DNA from 3 places in the Streptomyces sp. DSM 42067 genome. Region 3 is predicted to be linked to each of the others. Evidence: riboswitches for the same ligand, from Rfam matches in the RefSeq annotation. Region 3 holds a riboswitch; each other region holds the start of a gene.
What was found. A riboswitch is a leader RNA that binds a small molecule or an ion and turns the genes downstream of it on or off. The one in region 3 is predicted to bind ZMP and ZTP.
Positions count from the first base shown of each region.

Region 1: another riboswitch for ZMP and ZTP. It lies ahead of ACSMXV_RS13420 (phosphoribosylaminoimidazolecarboxamide formyltransferase); the one in region 3 lies ahead of ACSMXV_RS25600 (glycine hydroxymethyltransferase).
Region 2: another riboswitch for ZMP and ZTP. It lies ahead of ACSMXV_RS30060 (bifunctional 5,10-methylenetetrahydrofolate dehydrogenase/5,10-methenyltetrahydrofolate cyclohydrolase); the one in region 3 lies ahead of ACSMXV_RS25600 (glycine hydroxymethyltransferase).

Region 1 covers NZ_CM147706.1:2,872,204-2,878,459, reverse strand. The annotation lists gene ACSMXV_RS13425 (IMP cyclohydrolase) at 1-506, opposite strand, end outside; gene ACSMXV_RS13420 (phosphoribosylaminoimidazolecarboxamide formyltransferase) at 720-1,877, opposite strand; ZMP/ZTP riboswitch at 1,908-1,992, opposite strand; gene glnA (type I glutamate--ammonia ligase) at 2,469-3,878, opposite strand; gene ACSMXV_RS13410 (RDD family protein) at 4,092-4,559, shown strand; gene ACSMXV_RS13405 (DUF4191 domain-containing protein) at 4,696-5,397, opposite strand; gene ACSMXV_RS13400 (SCO2195 family GlnR-regulated protein) at 5,428-5,631, opposite strand; gene lipA (lipoyl synthase) at 5,980-6,256, opposite strand, start outside.
Region 2 covers NZ_CM147706.1:6,624,879-6,631,134, reverse strand. The annotation lists gene ACSMXV_RS30070 (glycoside hydrolase family 31 protein) at 233-2,287, shown strand; gene ACSMXV_RS30065 (class I SAM-dependent methyltransferase) at 2,402-3,058, opposite strand; gene ACSMXV_RS30060 (bifunctional 5,10-methylenetetrahydrofolate dehydrogenase/5,10-methenyltetrahydrofolate cyclohydrolase) at 3,186-4,046, opposite strand; ZMP/ZTP riboswitch at 4,069-4,155, opposite strand; gene ACSMXV_RS30055 (ABC transporter ATP-binding protein) at 4,253-6,046, opposite strand; gene ACSMXV_RS30050 (ABC transporter ATP-binding protein) at 6,078-6,256, opposite strand, start outside.
Region 3 covers NZ_CM147706.1:5,571,171-5,577,426, forward strand. The annotation lists gene ACSMXV_RS25590 (glutathionylspermidine synthase family protein) at 1-439, shown strand, start outside; gene rocD (ornithine--oxo-acid transaminase) at 459-1,673, opposite strand; ZMP/ZTP riboswitch at 1,929-2,016, shown strand; gene ACSMXV_RS25600 (glycine hydroxymethyltransferase) at 2,051-3,496, shown strand; gene trpS (tryptophan--tRNA ligase) at 3,829-4,893, shown strand; gene ACSMXV_RS25610 (2'-5' RNA ligase family protein) at 5,004-5,603, shown strand; gene ACSMXV_RS25615 (hypothetical protein) at 5,649-6,256, shown strand, end outside.

The DNA of each region.
Region 1 (6,256 bases), 2.7 Mb from region 3:
TCGTAGGTGGTCAGTAGGACCGCTTCGCCCGGTTCCAGATCCTGCACGGCGAGGGTCATCACATTGCTGGTGAGGCGTGCGGCGCGACTGGGGTGGGCGGCTCCAAAGACGGTGGTGCGTCCGCCGTCGCGGCTGATCAGCGCGGTGAGGCGGGACGTCCGGATCGGGGGGTCCGGTTCGTACGTGAAGCCGCTGAGCGCGTCGGTGGGTGAGGCTCCCGCACGGAGTAGTTCCGCAGCCTGGGACACCTGCTCGCCGTTGCCCAGAACCAGCCAGTCGCTGGTGGTCGTGGCGGCGGCGTAGTGGCGCAGTGGATCGTGCTTTCCAGGAGTGAGGGGGCCGACCACGAGCTCACCGTCGATCAGTCTCAGAGCACGGTCGCGTGAGGCCGGGCTGCGGCCAGTGAGGAAGTAACCGCCCAGCACGGTTCCGGAGTGGGTGCGGGCGCACAGGACGCCGCGGCCAGGGTAAGGGTTGGCGGACAACAGATCCTGAAGGGCGAGCATGCTGATGCGCTTTCTGGTCGGTCCGAGGACTTCAGTCTCGGTTTGGCAAGAGGGGGAAGTGGGCAATCGGCAGCACCGATGACGACTCCAGCACGTCGAGCAGTGCCGTGCCTTCCAACCGCCAACGGGCCGGCGGGTAGTCGCTGGCTCGGCATCCCGGTGGACGCTTTCCTGACGCAGCACCCTGCGAGCGTCGTCGCGGGCCATGGTTCCTCAGTGGTGGAACAGCCTGAGGCCGGTGCGTGCGAGGGCGATCTGATGCTCGCGGCAGGTGTCTTCGATCTCTACGGAACGGATCGATCCGCCCGGCTCGGCGATGTAGCCGACACCATGCCGGTGTGCATGGTCGACGTTGTCGCGGAACGGCAACGCCCCGTCGGAGACGAACGCGACGCCCTTCAGCCCAGCCATCCATTCGACGCGCGAGCTGTCGGTCAACTCTTCTCCCGGCTGCGACAGCGCACGGGAAAGGCGAGTGCTCTCGTCCGGCGTGAGGTCACCCTCGACGAAGCGGATCTGCCAGTTGATCCGGTCCTGACGTCGGACGTCCGGCCGGAAGGCGAGCGCGCGAACCGCCGGATGGCGCCGCAACCACCAGGTGTCGGTCTTCGCGCCGGCAAGTCGCGTGCAGTCCACGCGAGACTGCTGCCCGGCACCGATGCCGAGGGTCACCCCGTCACGCAGGTAGCACACCGAGTTGGACTGGGTGTAGCGCAGCACCACCAGGCCAAGCAGGAGATCATCCGCGGCAGTCGTGGGCAGCGCGCCGCACACGACGTTCTCCAACAGCGTGGCTGCCAGCGGCACCTCGTCCCGTTGCTGGGCCAGGCGCAGGCCGAAGACTTCGCGCGTCTCACGCTCCGGCGGTACGAAGGCCGGGTCCGCTTCCATGACGAGGAAGCGGCCGTTCTTCTTCTTGCTGAGCGTCCCAACGGTACCCGGTGCGTAGCCCGGCGCGATGATGCCGTCGCAGACGACTCGGGCCAGCAACTCGGCGAGTTCCGCGTCGACCGGGTGCGAGACAGCGGCGAAGTCCCCGTAGGAGGACTTCGGGTCGGCGTCGCGAGCACGCAGATACGCACTGGTCAGGGGGCCGACTTCGTCCTGGTGAACCGCGTAGAGCTCCGCCGTCACGTCATCGACGGGCCCGGACACGGCAGCACCGGCAGGTGAGACATGCTTGAAAGAAGCAGCCGCCGGTCGATTCAGGCACCGGCTCGCCTCACACACCAGCTGCCAGCTGTTGAGCGCGTCCAGCATGTTGATGTACGACGGGTTCCCCTGCACCACCCGAACCGGCCACCGGCCCGGCCGGACCGGCGTGGCATCCGCCGCCCGTTGCTGGGGGTTCATTCCGTAACGCAGATCCACGTCGTGGCCTCCTCAGCGGACAATCACTGACGGAGGCGCCCAGGCGGTCGACGCTCACGCGGAAGAACGGCCGCTCCCCGGTGGTTGTCCACCCTCGCCAGTTGCGGCCGGACAAGACTCTATCGGCAAGAGCGCTTAGCGGGTCGGCCGATCTTGGATCGCTACCATCAGCGATTGCCCAGCTGGTGAGCCGATCGTGGCCAGAGCTGTCCGCACAGAGTCCGCAGGACACCCGATGAAGACCGTCGCACCCATCGCCAGCAATCATCAAAAGACCGGTCGGCGACCTGCAGCCACCATCGCCGCAGGTCGCCGCCCCAGCCCGTTACCAGGAGACCAAGAAGCCTGATCGTGGATACTGGCCCACTTTTCGTTCCTGCCGCGCGACCAAGCCAGCGAGGGCCGCCACCCCAGACAGGGTGGCGGCCCTCGCTGCTGTTCTGACAGCAAGTCAGGATCCTGGCGGTCCGGTGCACACCTGGTGCACAAGGCCCTGGAAAACAGCTGGGAACAGCGGGAAATGCTGAGCAGCATTTCCCCAGGTCACAGCATGTTCCCGGGCCCTAGCCCCAGGTCGCCCGACCCCGCCCTTTAGATGTCGAAGTACAGCTCGAACTCGTGCGGGTGCGGCCGCAGCTGGATCGGGGCGATCTCGTTGGCGCGCTTGTAGTCGATCCAGGTCTCGATCAGGTCGGAGGTGAAGACACCGCCGGCCTGCAGGTACTCGTTGTCCTCCTCGAGCGCGTCGAGGACGGCGGGCAGCGAGGTCGGGACCTGCGGGACGCCCGCGTGCTCCTCGGGAGCGAGCTCGTAGAGGTCCTTGTCGATCGGCTCGGCCGGCTCGATCTTGTTCTTGACGCCGTCGAGGCCCGCGAGGAGCAGCGCCGAGAACGCCAGGTACGGGTTCGAGGACGGGTCCGGGGCGCGGAACTCGACGCGCTTGGCCTTCGGGTTCGAGCCCGTGATCGGGATACGCATGGCCGCGGAGCGGTTGCGCTGCGAGTAGACCAGGTTGACCGGGGCCTCGAAGCCGGGGACCAGGCGGTGGTACGAGTTCACCGTCGGGTTGGTGAAGGCCAGCAGCGACGGGGCGTGCTTCAGGATGCCGCCGATGTAGTAGCGGGCGGTGTCCGAGAGGCCCGCGTAGCCCTGCTCGTCGTAGAACAGCGGCTCACCGCCGGTCCACAGGGACTGGTGGACGTGCATGCCCGAGCCGTTGTCACCGAAGATCGGCTTCGGCATGAAGGTCGCGGTCTTGCCGTTGCGCCAGGCGACGTTCTTCACGATGTACTTGAAGAGCATCAGGTCGTCGGCGGCGGCCAGCAGCGTGTTGAACTTGTAGTTGATCTCGGCCTGGCCGGCGGTGCCCACCTCGTGGTGCTGACGCTCGACCTGCAGGCCGGCCTTGTTCAGCTCGAGGGAGATCTCGGCGCGCAAGTCGGCGAAGTGGTCGACCGGCGGGGCCGGGAAGTACCCGCCCTTGTAGCGGACCTTGTAGCCGCGGTTGTCCTCCAGCGCACCGGTGTTCCAGGCGCCCGCCTCGGAGTCGATGTGGTAGAAGGACTCGTTCGACTTGGTCTCGAAGCGCACGGAGTCGAAGACGTAGAACTCCGCCTCCGGGCCGAAGTACGCGGTGTCGGCGATGCCGGTCGAGGCGAGGTAGGCCTCGGCCTTCTTCGCGACGTTGCGCGGGTCACGGCTGTACTGCTCGCCGGTGATCGGGTCGTGGATGAAGAAGTTGATGTTGAGGTGCTTGTCCTTGCGGAACGGGTCCAGGCGAGCCGTGGACAGGTCCGCGCGCAGCGCCATGTCCGACTCGTGGATGGCCTGGAAACCACGGATCGACGACCCGTCGAACGCAAGCTCCTCGGCCGGGTCGAACGCCTCAACCGGCACCGTGAAGTGCTGCATCACGCCCGGCAGGTCGCAGAACCGGACGTCGACGAACTTGACGTCCTCGTCTGCGATGAACTTCTTGGCCTCGTCGGCGTTCTGGAACATCCAGCTCCTCCTATCCCGGCCCGGACAGGGGACGCGGGGTTTGTAGCCTTTTCGTGAGCCAGTGCGGTGGCACACGCTGCACCCGACCTTAGGGATGCAGGATTTCTCTTGCGTGACCCATTTGTTTCGTCGAAGTTAACCGCCCCCGTCGTCTCCTCCCTCTCTACCACCCCGGCCCCCCGGGTGCATATAGGGGCCCAGTACCGTGGACGGGTGAACAACAGGCAAGCAATCGGATCGTGGCTCTCGGGACCGCGCCAGGCGGCCGAGGACATGGGCGTCGACCTTGGTTACCGGGGCGAGCAGCTGGGTCTGCCGAAGGAGGGGCCGGGCTCCGTGGCGCCGCTCGGCAGGCGCGTCGGCGCGATCGCCGTCGACTGGGGGCTGTGCGTGCTGATTGCATCCAGCCTGATCACGGGCAGCTATGACCAGGCCACAAGCTCCTGGGCCCTGCTGATCCTCTTCGTGCTGAACGTGCTCACCCTCGGCACCCTCGGTTTCACCCCGGGTAAGCGCTTCTTCCGGCTGCGCGTCGTGGCAGTGGACGGCGGCAGGCTCGGCGTGGGCCGCGTCATCGCCCGCAGCGTTCTGCTGTGCCTGGCGATCCCGGCCCTGATCTGGGACCGCGACAGCCGCGGCCTGCACGACCGCCTGGCACGCGCCGTCCAGGTACGGATCTGACCCCGCGCCCCGTACGCAATACGACGACGGGCACCTGGAACACGTCGATGACGGCGGGGCACCTGGAACACGACGACGGGGGCCCGGAACCACTCGGTTCCGGGCCCCCATCCACGTAGTAGGGCAAGCGACAGCGTTACCGCATCTTCGGGCCGCCGCGAGGCATCCGCATGCCCTTGGGCATGGGGCCCTTCGGCAGCGGCATGTTGCTCATCAGATCGCCCATCGCGCGCAGCCGGTCGTTGGTCGTGGTGACCTGCGGGCCGGTGAGGACGCGGGGGAACTTCAGCAGGGTCGTGCGGAGCTTCTTGAGCGGGACCTCGCCCTCGCCGTTGCCGACGATCACGTCGTGCACCGGCACGTCCGCGAAGATGCGGTTCATCTTCTTCTTCTCGGCGGCCAGCAGGCTCTTCAGCCGGTTCGGGTTGCCCTCCGCGACCAGGACGATGCCGGCCTTGCCGACGGCCCGGTGCACGACGTCCTGGCTGCGGTTCATGGCCACCGCCGGGGTCGTCGTCCAGCCGCGCCCGATGTTGTCCAGGACCGCGGCGGCCGCGCCCGGCTGTCCCTCCATCTGCCCGAAGGCGGCACGCTCGGCCCGGCGTCCGAAGACGATCGCCGTCGCGAGGAAGGCGAGCAGGACACCGAGGATGCCGAGATAGATGGGGTGACCGATCAAGAAGCCGATGGCGAGGAAGACACCGAAGGTGACGATTCCCACAGCCGAAAGAACAAGGCCGATCTTCTTGTCGGCCCTGCGGGTCATCTTGTAGGTCAGGGCGATCTGCTTGAGCCGCCCGGGGTTCGCAGCGTCCGCTGCGGTTTCCTTCCTCGCCATGTCCTGAAGTCTACGTGGCCCGGGAAGTGCCTACGACGTGCGGGTTGCCACGGCCTCCTCGAGCACGCGCTGGGCCTCGACCCGGTCCTTGGCGCGGCGCCGGTCCTCGAGCACCGAGGTCCAGGCGTTGCGGCGGGCGGTGCGCTGTCCGCCGCTCATGAGCAGGGACTCGACGGCGCGCAGTGCGGTGGTGAAGGACGGAATGGCGGTGGCGCGTACGGGCGCGGCCTGCATGGTGTGGGTCCCCCTCGGTAGCGGCATGGAAGCGGGTGTGGGCCCGGGTGTGCGGGCGACTGGCTGTGCGGTGACGACTTTGCGTAGACCCAGAGTCACTGATTGGTGTTACCAGGGCGTGACCGACCGGTCAAACGCGAATGAAACCCTGATGCGGCGGCACGGAACGCCGACGCGGCCCCGGCTGTGCCCCCCATCTGCGGGGACTGCCGGGACCGCGTCGAATCGGCCACTACCGGGCGGTAGCCTCTTGTGCTCGGATTCACACAGTCGCCTGATTCCGTGTCAGGCGAGCGCAACGCTCCGCCTGTCTCAACCGGGCCTTGCGAGCCATGCCTTCCGTGCGTGTCAGACGGCCTGCGACGCCACGTACGCGCCCCGCCTCTCGACGGCCATCTGGTACAGCCGGCCGGCGCGGTACGAGGAGCGCACCAGCGGGCCGGACATCACGCCGGAGAAGCCGATCTCCTCGGCCTCCTCCTTCAGCTCCACGAACTCCTGCGGCTTGACCCAGCGCTCCACCGGGTGGTGGCGGACGCTCGGGCGGAGGTACTGCGTAATGGTGATGAGCTCGCAGCCCGCGTCGTGCAGCTGCTGCAGCGCCTCGCTGATCTCGGCGCGCTCC
Region 2 (6,256 bases), 1.1 Mb from region 3:
GGAGCACCGGCAGGACCCCGGAACAGCCCCCGCAGCACCTTGGGCCCCCGGAGCGCGGCCCGAACAAGCGACCTGCGCCCTATCAGCGAGGGCCCGAGCGCCTTGTCCCCGCTGCCCCCGCCACTCCCCGGCATGGCTCCCGCCAGGCCGGCCTGTCACCACACCAGCCGTCACATCGCACGAGCCGTCACAGCACACCAGCCGTCACACCACTCCCTCAGGAGCACCCGCCGTGAACCAGCCTGCCGTGCCCCAGCCCGGAGAGGGCTCCCCCAGCCTGGCCCAGTCGTCCCCCACCATCGGCACGTTCCGCGAGCGTGACGGTGCCCTGGAGTGGAGCGGACGCCAGGAGACCGTACGCCTCGAGCCCTGGGGCCCGGACGCGATCCGCGTCCGCGCCCGGCTCGGCGGCCCCGTCCTCGAAGGGCTGCCCGGCGCACTCATCGACGACCCTGAGCCCGCCCAGGCGGTGGCGGTCAAGATCGGCGACGACGAGGGGGAGCTGACCGTCGGCGCGATCACCGCGCACGTCAGCGCCGAGGGGCAGATCCGCTTCGCCCGTACCGACGACGGCACCGAACTGCTCGCCGAGGAGCGCGCCCACTTCTGGTGGCCCGGCCCGCGCCTCTACACCCCGACCGGCAACGGCCACCACCGCCTCGAGCAGCGCTTCAGCGCGTACGAGGGCGAGAAGCTGTACGGCCTCGGGCAGCACCAGCACGGGCGGTTCGACCAGAAGGGCACCGTCCTGGATCTGGTGCAGCGCAACGCCGAGGTGACCATCCCGGTGCTCACCTCGAGCCGCGGCTACACGCTGCTGTGGAACAGCCCGGCGATCGGCCGCGTCGAGCTGGCCGGCAACGGCACGCGCTGGGTCGCCGACTCAGCCCGCCAGATCGACTACTGGATCACGGCGGGCACCCCGGCCGACGCCCAGCGCCGCTACAGCGCCGCCACCGGCCGTACGCCGATGCTGCCCGAGTGGGCCGCCGGCTTCTGGCAGTGCAAGCTGCGCTACCGCACGCAGGACGAACTGCTCGCCGTGGCGCGGGAGTACAAGCGGCGCGGCCTGCCGATCTCCGCGATCGTCTGCGACTTCTTCCACTGGACGCATCTGGGCGAGTGGAAGTTCGACCCGGCGGAGTGGCCGGACCCGGCGGCGATGGTGCGGGAGCTGGAGACGCTCGGCATCAAGCTGGTCGTGTCGGTCTGGCCGTCGGTGTCGCCCCTCAGCGAGAACCACCAGCTGATGGAGCAGAAGGGCTACTTCATCGGCACCCAGTACAGCCCGATGGCACATGCCGACTGGCCCGACAAGGAGGTCGCGTCCACGGTCCAGGTGGCCTTCTACGACGCCACCAACCCGGAGGCCCGCGAGTTCGTGTGGTCGCGGGTGCGCGACAACTACCTCGAGCCGTACGGCATCCGCGCCTTCTGGCTGGACGCCTGCGAGCCGGAACTCAAGCCGCACTACGCCGAGAACCTGCGCTACCACGCGGGCCCGGGCCTGGAGGTCGGCAACCTCTACCCGCGCGAGAACGCCCGCACCTTCTACGAGGGCATGCACACCGCGGGCGAGACCGAGGTGGTCACCCTCAACCGCTCCGCGTGGGCGGGCAGCCAGCGCTACGGCGCCGCCCTGTGGTCCGGCGACATCGGCACCGACTTCGCGACCCTGCGCCGCCAGATCGCGGCAGGCCTCAACACCGCGCTGTCCGGCATCCCGTGGTGGAACACCGACATCGGCGGCTTCCACGGCGGCGACCCGAACGACCCCGCGTACCAGGAGGTGATGGTCCGCTGGTTCCAGTTCGGCGCCCTGTCGCCGCTGATGCGCCTGCACGGCTTCCGCGACCCGGGCATGCCGCTCGGCCCGGACATGACGGGCGGCCCGAACGAGGTGTGGTCGTACGGCGAGGAGGCCGCCGCGATCCTCGAGAAGTACCTGCACCTGCGCGAACGCCTCAAGCCGTACGTCCTGGATGCCATGCGCGCCGCCCACGAGGAGGGCCTGCCGGTGATGCGCCCGCTGTTCCTCGAGTTCCCCGAGGACGAGAAGGCCTGGTCGGTGGCCGACGCGTACCTCTTCGGCCCGGATCTGCTGGTGGCACCGGTACTGACGGCGGGCGCGACGGAGTGGACGGTGTACCTCCCAGCGGGCGCCCGCTGGACGGACGCCTGGACGGGCGAGGAGTACGAGGGCGGCGCGACCGTCACGGTCGACGCCCCACTGGACCGGATCCCGCTGTTCCTGCGGGACGGGGCGCGGCTTCCGGTGGCGGAGTAGCCGCGTAGGAGGGCGGTCGTCACTTCGGGGAGCGGCCGCCCTCACTCCAAGCGTGCGCGCCTTCCCGATCCCTTGTCCGGCCGGCCGCAGGGCGCAGCTTCGCGGCCTGACCGCTCAACGCTGGTGCCACACCAACGTGTAGCGCCAGAACAGCCGGCGACGCAGCCGTGCGCCCGGCAGGACGTGGCGCGCTTCGCGGACGACGTCGGGGAAGCTCATGTCCGCAGGTCGGGTACGGGCGGTCATCGAGGCCGGCCGTGGTGCCGTGCGGCCCCTGTTCTTGAACCAGCCCATGGCGACGTTCATCGGGATGGCGGCGACACCGAGCAGGTGGTCGCCAAGGGTCTCGGCGCGAGCCAGTCCGACGACCACCAGCGTTCCTCCGGGTGCCAGGTGCCGACGGAAGTGGGTGAGCGCGTCGGTGAACTGCAGGTGGTGGATGACGGCGACACACGTGATGACGTCGTAGGAACCGGCGGGGATCCCGGTCAGCGCGTCTGCGACGGAGAACGTCACCGGGGCGGCCGGAGGAGTCAGCTCCCGTGCCCGGCCGACGATGACCGGATCGGCGTCGATTCCGTGCACCTCCTTGGCGCGTGTGGCCAGGAGCCTGGCCAGGTCGCCAGTACCGGAGCCGACGTCGAGGGCCCGGTCGCAGTGTTTCGGGAGCTGTCTCAGTATCCATCGGTGGTAGTGGGCGTTGTGGTCCCATGGGTGAGCGGCATTGAACCGGTGGAGGGCTTGCAGCGCTCGGTGCGGCAGCGTTGTCATGCCGCCATCCCACCAGGCCGTGGGGCCCTTGCGTGAACGTCCTGGAGAACCGGTTCGAATCCGGGCAAGGGGGCTCCACCCTGGGCCCAACCATCCGGCTGGGCCGCTGCTCAGGATGACGTCGGCGTCACCGGATTCCGAGCTGCTGCTCGGCGGCTTCCACGGTCTGCTCCAGCAGGACGGCGATGGTCATCGGTCCTACTCCGCCGGGGACCGGAGTGATCAGACCTGCGCGAGTGCGGGCGGTGTCGAAGTCGACGTCGCCGATGTTGCCCGGGTTGTATCCCGCGTCGATCACCACCGCGCCGGGCTTGATGTCCTCGCCGCGGATCAGCCGGGGGCGACCCACCGCCGCCACCACGATGTCCGCTTCGCGGACGATCGCGGGCAGGTCCGCGGTGCGGGAATGGCAGTACGTCACCGTGGCATCCTGTGCGAGCAGGAGCATCCCGACCGGTTTGCCGAGGATCGCGCTGCGGCCGACCACGACGGCGTGGTTGCCAGCGAGTTCGACGCCGTACTCGTCCAGCAGCCGCATGATCCCGCCGGGGGTGCACGACACGAAGCCGGGCAGTCCGAAACTCATCGTGCCGAAGGAGTGCATGGTGACGCCGTCGACGTCCTTCTCCGGAGCGATGGCCTCGAACGCCGCCCGCTCGTCGATGCCCGGCCCGACCGGGTGCTGCAGCAGGATGCCGTGGACTTGGGGGTCGCGAGAGAGGGCGGCCAGCGTGTCGACCAGTTCGGCGGTCGTGGTGGTGGCGGGCAACCCGATGTGGCGGGACTGGATGCCGGCCTTCGCGCAGCGGGCCCGCTTCATGCGGACGTACGTGACCGACGCGGGGTCGTCGCCCACCAGCACCGTCGCCAGGCACGGCGCGAATCCCGTGCGTTGTGCGACCTCCGCCGCCTTGGTGGTGGTCTCTTCGACGATGCGCCGGGCGAGTCCGGTGCCGTCCATGAGCTGGGCCGTCTGAGTCGGGGACATCTTCGCCTCCCAGGCGTGATCGACCACTCGCCCAGGCGCACGGCATCGACGCTCTCGTCAGACCGCTCCACGGTGGTGCTCCACCTCAGCGCCAGTCACGGCCCACGGCGCACTGTAGTGGATGCGAGTCTCGCCCCCCTGGGTTGTGCCGTACCGGCAGCGCGCGGACGCCGCCTGGTGCGCGGGCGATTCGAGCGTTCCGCGGCTCAGGACGCCGCATACGCCGTCGCCTGGATGCCGTACAGATCCGCGTATCGGCCGCCGAACGCCAGCAGTTCCTCGTGCGTGCCGTACTCCGCCAGGATGCCCTTGTCGAGGACGAGGATCAGGTCGGCGCCGCTCACGGTCGAGAAGCGGTGGGAGACGATGACCGTCACGGCGCCGGTGCGGTCGGCAAGGGTGCGGGCGCGGTCCATGTAGCGCTGGAAGATGGCCTGTTCGCTCGGGGAGTCGAGGGAGGCCGTGGGTTCGTCGAGGACGAAGAGGAGCGGGTCGGGGCGCATGGAGGCGCGGGCGAGCGCGGTCTTCTGCCACTGGCCCTCGGACAGGTCGACGCCGCCCAGTTCGCGGCCGAGCTGGGTGTCCAGGCCGTCCGGGAGGCGGGCGACCAGGCTCTCCGCGTCGGCCGCGCGGACCGCCTCCGCGATGCGCTCGCGGTCGTCGATGTGCGGGAGGTCGCCGAGTCCGACCGTCTGGGCGAACACGGTGTGGAAGCGCCCGAAGTCCTGGTACGCGGCGCTGGTCCGGGCCCGCCATGCGTCCGTGTCGAGATCGGCGAGATCGGTACCGTCCACGGTGATCCGGCCCTCGTCGGGCCGGTAGAACTTCGACAGCAGCTTCACCAGCGTCGTCTTGCCGGAGCCGAACTCGCCGACCACCGCGACCACGGCACCGGCGGGCAGCGTGACGCTGATCCCGTCCAGCGCGCGGCGTTCCGTGCCCGGATAGACGTACGACACGTCGGTCAGGGTGATGCCCTCGCGCAGCGCGTCCGGGGTGGGGGTGGTGCCAGTCGTACGGGCCCGCTGCCCGGCGGCGTACGAGCGCAGCCACAGGTACGGGCCGATCAGCCGCATCGCGTCGATCGCCCCGGCCGCGCGCATCACCGCCTGCTGCACGGACTGGCGCAGCGCCGCCGCGACCGTGATGGTCAGCACCAGGTCGCCGGGGGTGCCAAGGCCCTGTGCCGTGCGGTGGCCGACGAGCGCGAGGCCCCCGCCGAAGCCGAGCGTGAACACCGTCCAGCCGGCCGCCCGCAGCCATGCCGCACGCATACGGGCCCGGTAGCGGCCGTCCACCACCTCACGGAAGGCCGCGTTCTGGCGCCGTACGATCTCCTCCCCCGCGCCCGCCACCCTGAGCTCCTTGCCGGTCGCGGCGCGCGTGCCCAGCTTGAACAGATGGCGCTGGAGGCGGTGGGACTCGGCTGTGTCGGTCTCGGCGGCGTTGACCAGCCGCTGGCCGCGGGCGTTGGCCCACAGCGGGAGTGCGGCGGCGGGCAGCAGGAGCAGCAGCCAGGGGCTGACCGTGCCCAGCAGCAGGAGAAGGACGACGAGTTGGAGCACGTCCGTGAAGATCGCGATCGCGCTCCACATGCTCGCCACGATGGCCCAGGCGGAGGTGCGGACCGTGGTGACCCGGTCCAGATAGTCCGTGCGCTCCAGGTGCTCCAGGCCCTCCAGCGTCGCGATGTCGCGGAGGATGCCCTCGTGGACGTCCGTCAGCCCGATCTTCTCGGTCGACATGATCATCAGGGAGCGGCCGGTGTGGTTCAGGGTGCGGGTCGCGGCGTATGCGCATGCCGCCCAGACCGCGCCGAGGACCGCCGCATCGTGGTCGCCGGTCGTGATGCCGTCCACGGCGGTGCGCAGGGAGAGCGCGATGCCGGTGGTGGCGGGCACGCCGAGTAGCAGTACGGAGAGGGTCGCCGCGGTAGCGGCGGGGATGCGGCGCCAGGAGAGCGCGAAGAGCTCACGCCACAGCACGAGTGTGCGCCTCACCGGTACTGCCCCCTTCTTGCCGTTCTCGTCCTCACTCAATGCCGTACTCGCCTTCCTCGATGCGGTCCTCGTGGCCGCGCCGGAAGCGTTCGGCCTGGATTGCGAACATCTCGGCGTACGCGCCCTGCCGTGCGATCAGTTCGTCGTGGCTGCCGGACTCGGTGATGCGGCCGCCGTCGAGCAGCACGATCCGGTCAGCCTGGCGGACGG
Region 3 (6,256 bases):
CGAGCACGTCCTCGACACGCTCGACAACGGCGGCGGCACCGGCAGCACCCTGTGGATCGAGCCCGCCTGGAAGATGCTGCTGTCCAACAAGGCGCTCCTCGCCATTCTCTGGGAGCTCTACCCGGGCCATCCGAACCTTCTGCCCGCCTATCTCGACGGGCCGCGCGAGCTGGCGACGACCACCGGGTACGTCGCCAAGCCGCTGCTCGGCCGCGAGGGCGCCGGTGTCACGGTGCACGAGGCGGGCCCGGGCGACCCCGTCGCCCGGGAAGAATCCTGCTGCTACCAGGAGTTGGCACCACTGCCGTCGTTCGACGGCAACCGCGTGGTGCTCGGCGCCTGGGTCGTGCAGGACGAGTCGGCGGGGCTCGGCATCCGCGAGTCGTCGGGGCTGGTCACGGACGAGTACGCCCGCTTCCTGCCCCATGTGATCCTGTGAGCCTTCGGGGCCTGTGACGTCAGGTCCTGGCGGCCAGGACGGCCCGCAACTGGTCAAGACCCCAGTCCAGGTCCTCCTTGCTGATGACCAGCGGCGGGGCGATCCGGATGGTGGAGCCGTGGGTGTCCTTCACCAGCACGCCTCTGTCCATCAGCCTCTCCGAGATCTGCCGCCCCGTTCCGTACGACGGGTCGATGTCGACGCCCGCCCACAGGCCGCGGCCGCGCACCTCCCGCACGGCGCCGCCGCTCCCGGCGAGCAGCCGCAGCTCGTCGTGCAGATGCGCGCCCAGCTCCGCGGCCCGCTGCTGGTACTCGCCGGACCGCAGCATGTCGATCACCTCCAGCGCCACCGCGCACGCCAGCGGGTTCCCGCCGAACGTCGAACCGTGCTCCCCGGGCCTGAACACTCCCAGCACGGCACTGGACGCGACGACCGCCGACACCGGCACGATGCCGCCGCCGAGCGCCTTGCCGAGCACGTACATATCCGGCACGACACCCTCGTGCTCGCACGCGAAGGTCCTGCCGGTACGGCCCAGGCCCGACTGGATCTCGTCGGCGACGAACAGCACGTTCCGCTCGCGCGTCAGCTCCCGCACGCCCCGCAGATAGCCGTCCGGCGGTACCAGCACCCCGGCCTCGCCCTGGATGGGCTCAAGGAGCACCGCGACCGCGTTCTCCGTGAGTGCCTCGCGCATCGCGGTCAGGTCGCCGTACGGGACGATCTCGAAGCCGGGCGTGTACGGCCCGAAGTCCGCCCGGGCCTCCGGGTCCGTGGAGAAGCTGATGATCGTCGTCGTGCGGCCGTGGAAGTTGTTGTTCGCCACGACGACCTTGGCCATGCCGTCGGGCACGCCCTTGACCCGGTACCCCCACTTCCGCGCGGTCTTCACGGCGGTCTCCACGGCCTCCGCGCCCGTGTTCATCGGCAGGACCATCTCCATGCCGCACAGCTCGGCCAGCCGCGCACAGAACTCGGCGTACCGGTCGTGGTGGAAGGCGCGGGAGGTCAGCGTCACCCGCTCCAGCTGCGCCTGAGCGGCCTCGATCAGCCGCCGGTTGCGGTGCCCGAAGTTGAGCGCCGAGTATCCGGCGAGCAGATCGAGATAGCGCCGCCCCTCGACGTCCGTCATCCACGCCCCGTCCGCGGTCGCGATGACGACGGGCAACGGGTGATAGGTGTGCGCACTGTGCGCTTCGGCAGAGGCGATGAGGGTTTCTGTGGCAGTCACGGGATCTCCGTACGCACTGCAGAGAGGGCGGGTGTGCCCTTTGTACCTGATTTGTCTCTCTGCCCGCCCGCCTGTGGGCATGCGTTCCTCCCCCAGTGCCTTAAGGGCCTGGGAGGTACCCCCAGGGCGATGGGGGTCCCCCTGCTCGAGCGAAGTCGAGAGCTTGGGGGAGGGTGGGCACAGGCGGGTAGCCCAGCGGCAGCGCTCCCGCATCCTGGACCGGCAAGGCCGGCCCCCGGCCTTGCCGGTAGGCTGGCCGCGGGCCGTGACTGGCGCGCTGGGATGGGACCGACCATCGGGGAGCGGCCCGCGCAACCGTGTGCCGTGCGCCTGGGCCGACCCGTGCATCCCGTGTCCGCGTCCGGAGGTCCTACGACATGCCAGAGCCCCTCTCCACCGAGTCCACCGCCTTCCGCAGCGCCCTCGATGTGATCCGGGGCGTGGAGCCCCGCGTCGCCGACGCCATCGGCCAGGAGATCGAGGACCAGCGCGCCTCGCTGAAGCTGATCGCCAGCGAGAACTACGCCTCGCCCGCCGTCCTGCTGACCATGGGCAACTGGTTCAGCGACAAGTACGCCGAGGGTACCGTCGGCCGCCGCTTCTACGCCGGATGCCGCAACGTCGACACCGTCGAGGCCCTCGCCGCCGAGCACGCCAAGGAGCTCTTCGGCGCCCGCCACGCCTACGTCCAGCCGCACTCCGGCATCGACGCCAACCTGGTCGCCTTCTGGGCCGTCCTCGCCGCGCGCGTCGAGGCCCCGGCGCTGGAGCGGGCCGGTGCCCGGCAGGTCAACGACCTCTCCGAGAAGGACTGGGCCGAGCTCCGCCGCGAGCTGGGCAACCAGCGCATGCTCGGCATGTCGCTGGACGCGGGCGGCCACCTCACGCACGGCTTCCGGCCCAACATCTCCGGCAAGATGTTCGACCAGCGCAGCTACGGCACCGACCCGGAGACCGGCCTCCTCGACTACGAGGCGCTGCGCGCCACCGCCCGCGAGTTCAAGCCGCTGATCATCGTCGCGGGCTACTCGGCGTACCCGCGCCTGGTGAACTTCCGCATCATGCGGGAGATCGCCGACGAGGTCGGCGCGACCCTCATGGTCGACATGGCGCACTTCGCGGGCCTGGTCGCGGGCAAGGTCCTCACGGGCGACTTCGACCCCGTACCGCACGCGCAGATCGTCACCACGACCACCCACAAGTCCCTGCGCGGCCCGCGCGGCGGCATGGTCCTGTGTGACGACTCGCTGGTCGAGCAGGTCGACCGCGGCTGCCCCATGGTGCTCGGCGGCCCGCTGCCGCACGTCATGGCCGCCAAGGCCGTCGCCCTCGCCGAGGCCCGCCGCCCCGACTTCCGCGACTACGCCCAGCGCATCGTCGACAACTCCCGCGCCCTCGCCGACGGCCTGATGCGCCGCGGCGCCACGCTGGTCACCGGCGGTACGGACAACCACCTCAACCTGATCGACGTCGCGACCTCCTACGGGCTCACCGGCCGCCAGGCCGAGTCCGCGCTCCTCGACTCCGGTGTCGTGACCAACCGCAACGCCATCCCGCAGGACCCCAACGGCGCCTGGTACACCTCCGGCATCCGGATCGGCACTCCGGCCCTGACGACCCGCGGGCTCGGCACCGCCGAGATGGACGAGATCGCCGCGCTGATCGACCGGGTGCTCACCTCGGCCGAGCCGGGCACGACCAGCAAGGGCGCGCCCTCCAAGGCGCAGCACGTCCTGGACGAGAAGGTCGCGGACGAGGTCTCGCGCCGCGCCACCGACCTGCTGGACGGATTCCCCCTCTACCCGGGCATCGACCTCAGCTGACCTGCTGATCCTCTCCCCATCCTCAGCTGATCCCGCGGTCGGCTGCCGACGGCATACGGGCCGGCCGGCAGCCGACCGCGGGGCTCTTTCCCAAGGTCTTTCCCAAGGTCGATCAGCCCGGCCAGGAGCACTGTGTTCCTCGTCTCATCGGCGCCCCCTGCGGCGGCCGCAGCTCGGATGTGAGCCGGGTCCTCCCCGTTCGCGGGGACGAACCCGGCTTCAGGACCTCCCCGAACCGCCCGCGTTCCTGATACACCGGCCACGGAGAACGGTTCCCGAGCCGTCGCGGATCGGTTCCCCAGCTGTCGCGCGCACCTGAGAGAATGTTGAGCATGGTCTCTGAGCACCCACCCGTCGCCCCGGGCCCCGAGGCGCCCCGCTCCACGCCCGGCGCCCGTCCGCGTGTCCTCTCCGGAATCCAGCCCACAGCGGGCTCGTTCCACCTCGGCAACTACCTGGGTGCGGTGCGCCAGTGGGTGGCGCTGCAGGAGACCCACGACGCGTTCTACATGGTCGTCGACCTGCACGCGATCACCGTCCCGCAGGACCCGGCCGAGCTGCGCGCCAACACCCGGCTCGCCGCGGCCCAGCTCCTCGCCGCCGGACTCGACCCGGAGCGCTGCACCCTCTTCGTGCAGAGCCACGTTCCCGAGCACGCGCAGCTCGCCTGGATCCTGAACTGCCTGACCGGGTTCGGCGAGGCGTCCCGTATGACGCAGTTCAAGGACAAGTCCGCCAGGCAGGGCGCCGACCGGGCCAGCGTCGGCCTGTTCACGTACCCGATCCTGCAGGTCGCGGACATCCTGCTCTACCAGGCCAACGAGGTGCCGGTGGGCGAGGACCAGCGCCAGCACATCGAGCTCACCCGCGACCTCGCCGAGCGGTTCAACGGCCGGTTCGGCGACACGTTCACGGTCCCGAAGCCGTACATCCTCAAGGAGACGGCGAAGATCTTCGACCTCCAGGACCCGGCGATCAAGATGAGCAAGTCGGCGTCCACGCCGAAGGGCCTGATCAACCTCCTCGACGAGCCGAAGACGACGGCCAAGAAGGTCAAGAGCGCGGTCACCGACACGGACACGGTCGTGCGGTACGACGCGGAGAACAAGCCGGGCGTCAGCAACCTGCTCACCATCTACTCGACCCTCACGGGCACGGGTATCGCGGAACTGGAGCAGAAGTACGCCGGCAAGGGCTACGGTGCGCTCAAGACGGACCTCGCCGAGGTCATGGTCGACTTCGTGACGCCGTTCCGGGAGCGGACAGAGCAGTATCTGGGCGACCCGGAGACGCTCGACGCGGTCCTGGCCAAGGGCGCCGAGAAGGCACGCGCCGTCGCCGCTGAGACGCTCTCCCAGGCCTACGCGAAGGTGGGCTTCCTGCCCGCCAAGCACTGAGGCGACCGGACCGGCCGGACGTTCCGGCCGGTCCTGCCCCAGTGCCTCGAGGGCCTGGGAGGTACCCCCGGCCCGACTGTCCACCGCCCGACGCGACGAAGGAGTAAGACGTGGGGACCGTAACGATCGGTGTGTCGATCGCGGTCCCGGAGCCACACGGCAGGCTGCTCCAGGAGCGGCGCGCGGGCTTCGGGGACCCCGCGGCGCACGGCATTCCCACCCACGTCACGCTGCTGCCGCCCACGGAGGTCGACGACTCGGAGCTGCCCGCGATCGAGGCGCATCTGCTGGAGGTCGCGGCAGCGGGCCGCCCCTTCCCGATGCGGCTGTCGGGCACGGGGACGTTCCGGCCGCTGTCGCCCGTCGTGTACGTGCGCGTCGTGGAGGGCGTCGAGGCCTGCACCTGGCTGCAGAAGCAGGTCCGGGACGCATCAGGGCCGGTTGCACGCGAACTGCAGTTCCCGTACCACCCGCATGTCACGGTGGCGCACGCCATCGACGACGAGGCGATGGACCGGGCGTACGAGGAGCTCGCGGACTACGAGGCGGACTGGCCCTGCACCGGCTTCGCGCTCTATGAGCAGGGCGCGGACGCGGTGTGGCGCAAGCTCCGTGAGTACGTCTTCGGGGGCGACGAACCGGGCGGCGGTCCCGTCGTACCTCTGCAGGCGTCGGCGCCCGTGGTCCGGAGCACGCTCCCCGCGCACTGACCTTCGGCAGGCGTACGGGCGGAGCCGGGGAGAGCGAGGGGGGACATGGCCAGGGTCAACGCGGCACTCGCCGTGATCGTGCTGGTGTTCGCCGCCGCGGTGGCCTTGTACACCGTGGTCGAACCCGGCATGAGCTGGAAGTACGACAAGGTCTACAAGGACCTCGGCAAACTCTCCGACGTGATCGCGACCGCCGACGACGACATCTGGGTGGTCGGCAACGTCACCGACACCGTCAGCTACGCCGGGGACGAGACGGCCGACGACGGCTTCCTCCTGCACTACGACGGCACCCGCTGGCAGCGCCGTCCCATGCCTGCGGCGTTCGGCGACAGCGTCTACGAGGCCCGCTTCGACGAGATGGACTCCGGCGGATTCCTGCTGACGGCGAGCCTGAGCAATCTGAACGCGCCGCGGATGGCCCGCTGGGACGGCACGCGCTGGACCGCGGTGCCCGGGATTTCCGAAATCGGCCGGGCCGTCGACGTGCGAGCCTTCGCCGCGGACGACATCTGGGCCCTGGCCGAGACGTCCCGGGTGTGGCACTGGGACGGCACCCGCTGGACCGCCACGGACCTGCCCGCCGCGGTCAGCTCGCTCGACGGCGTCGCGCCCGACGACCTGTGGGCGGTCGGCCACCAGGGCAGCGGCGA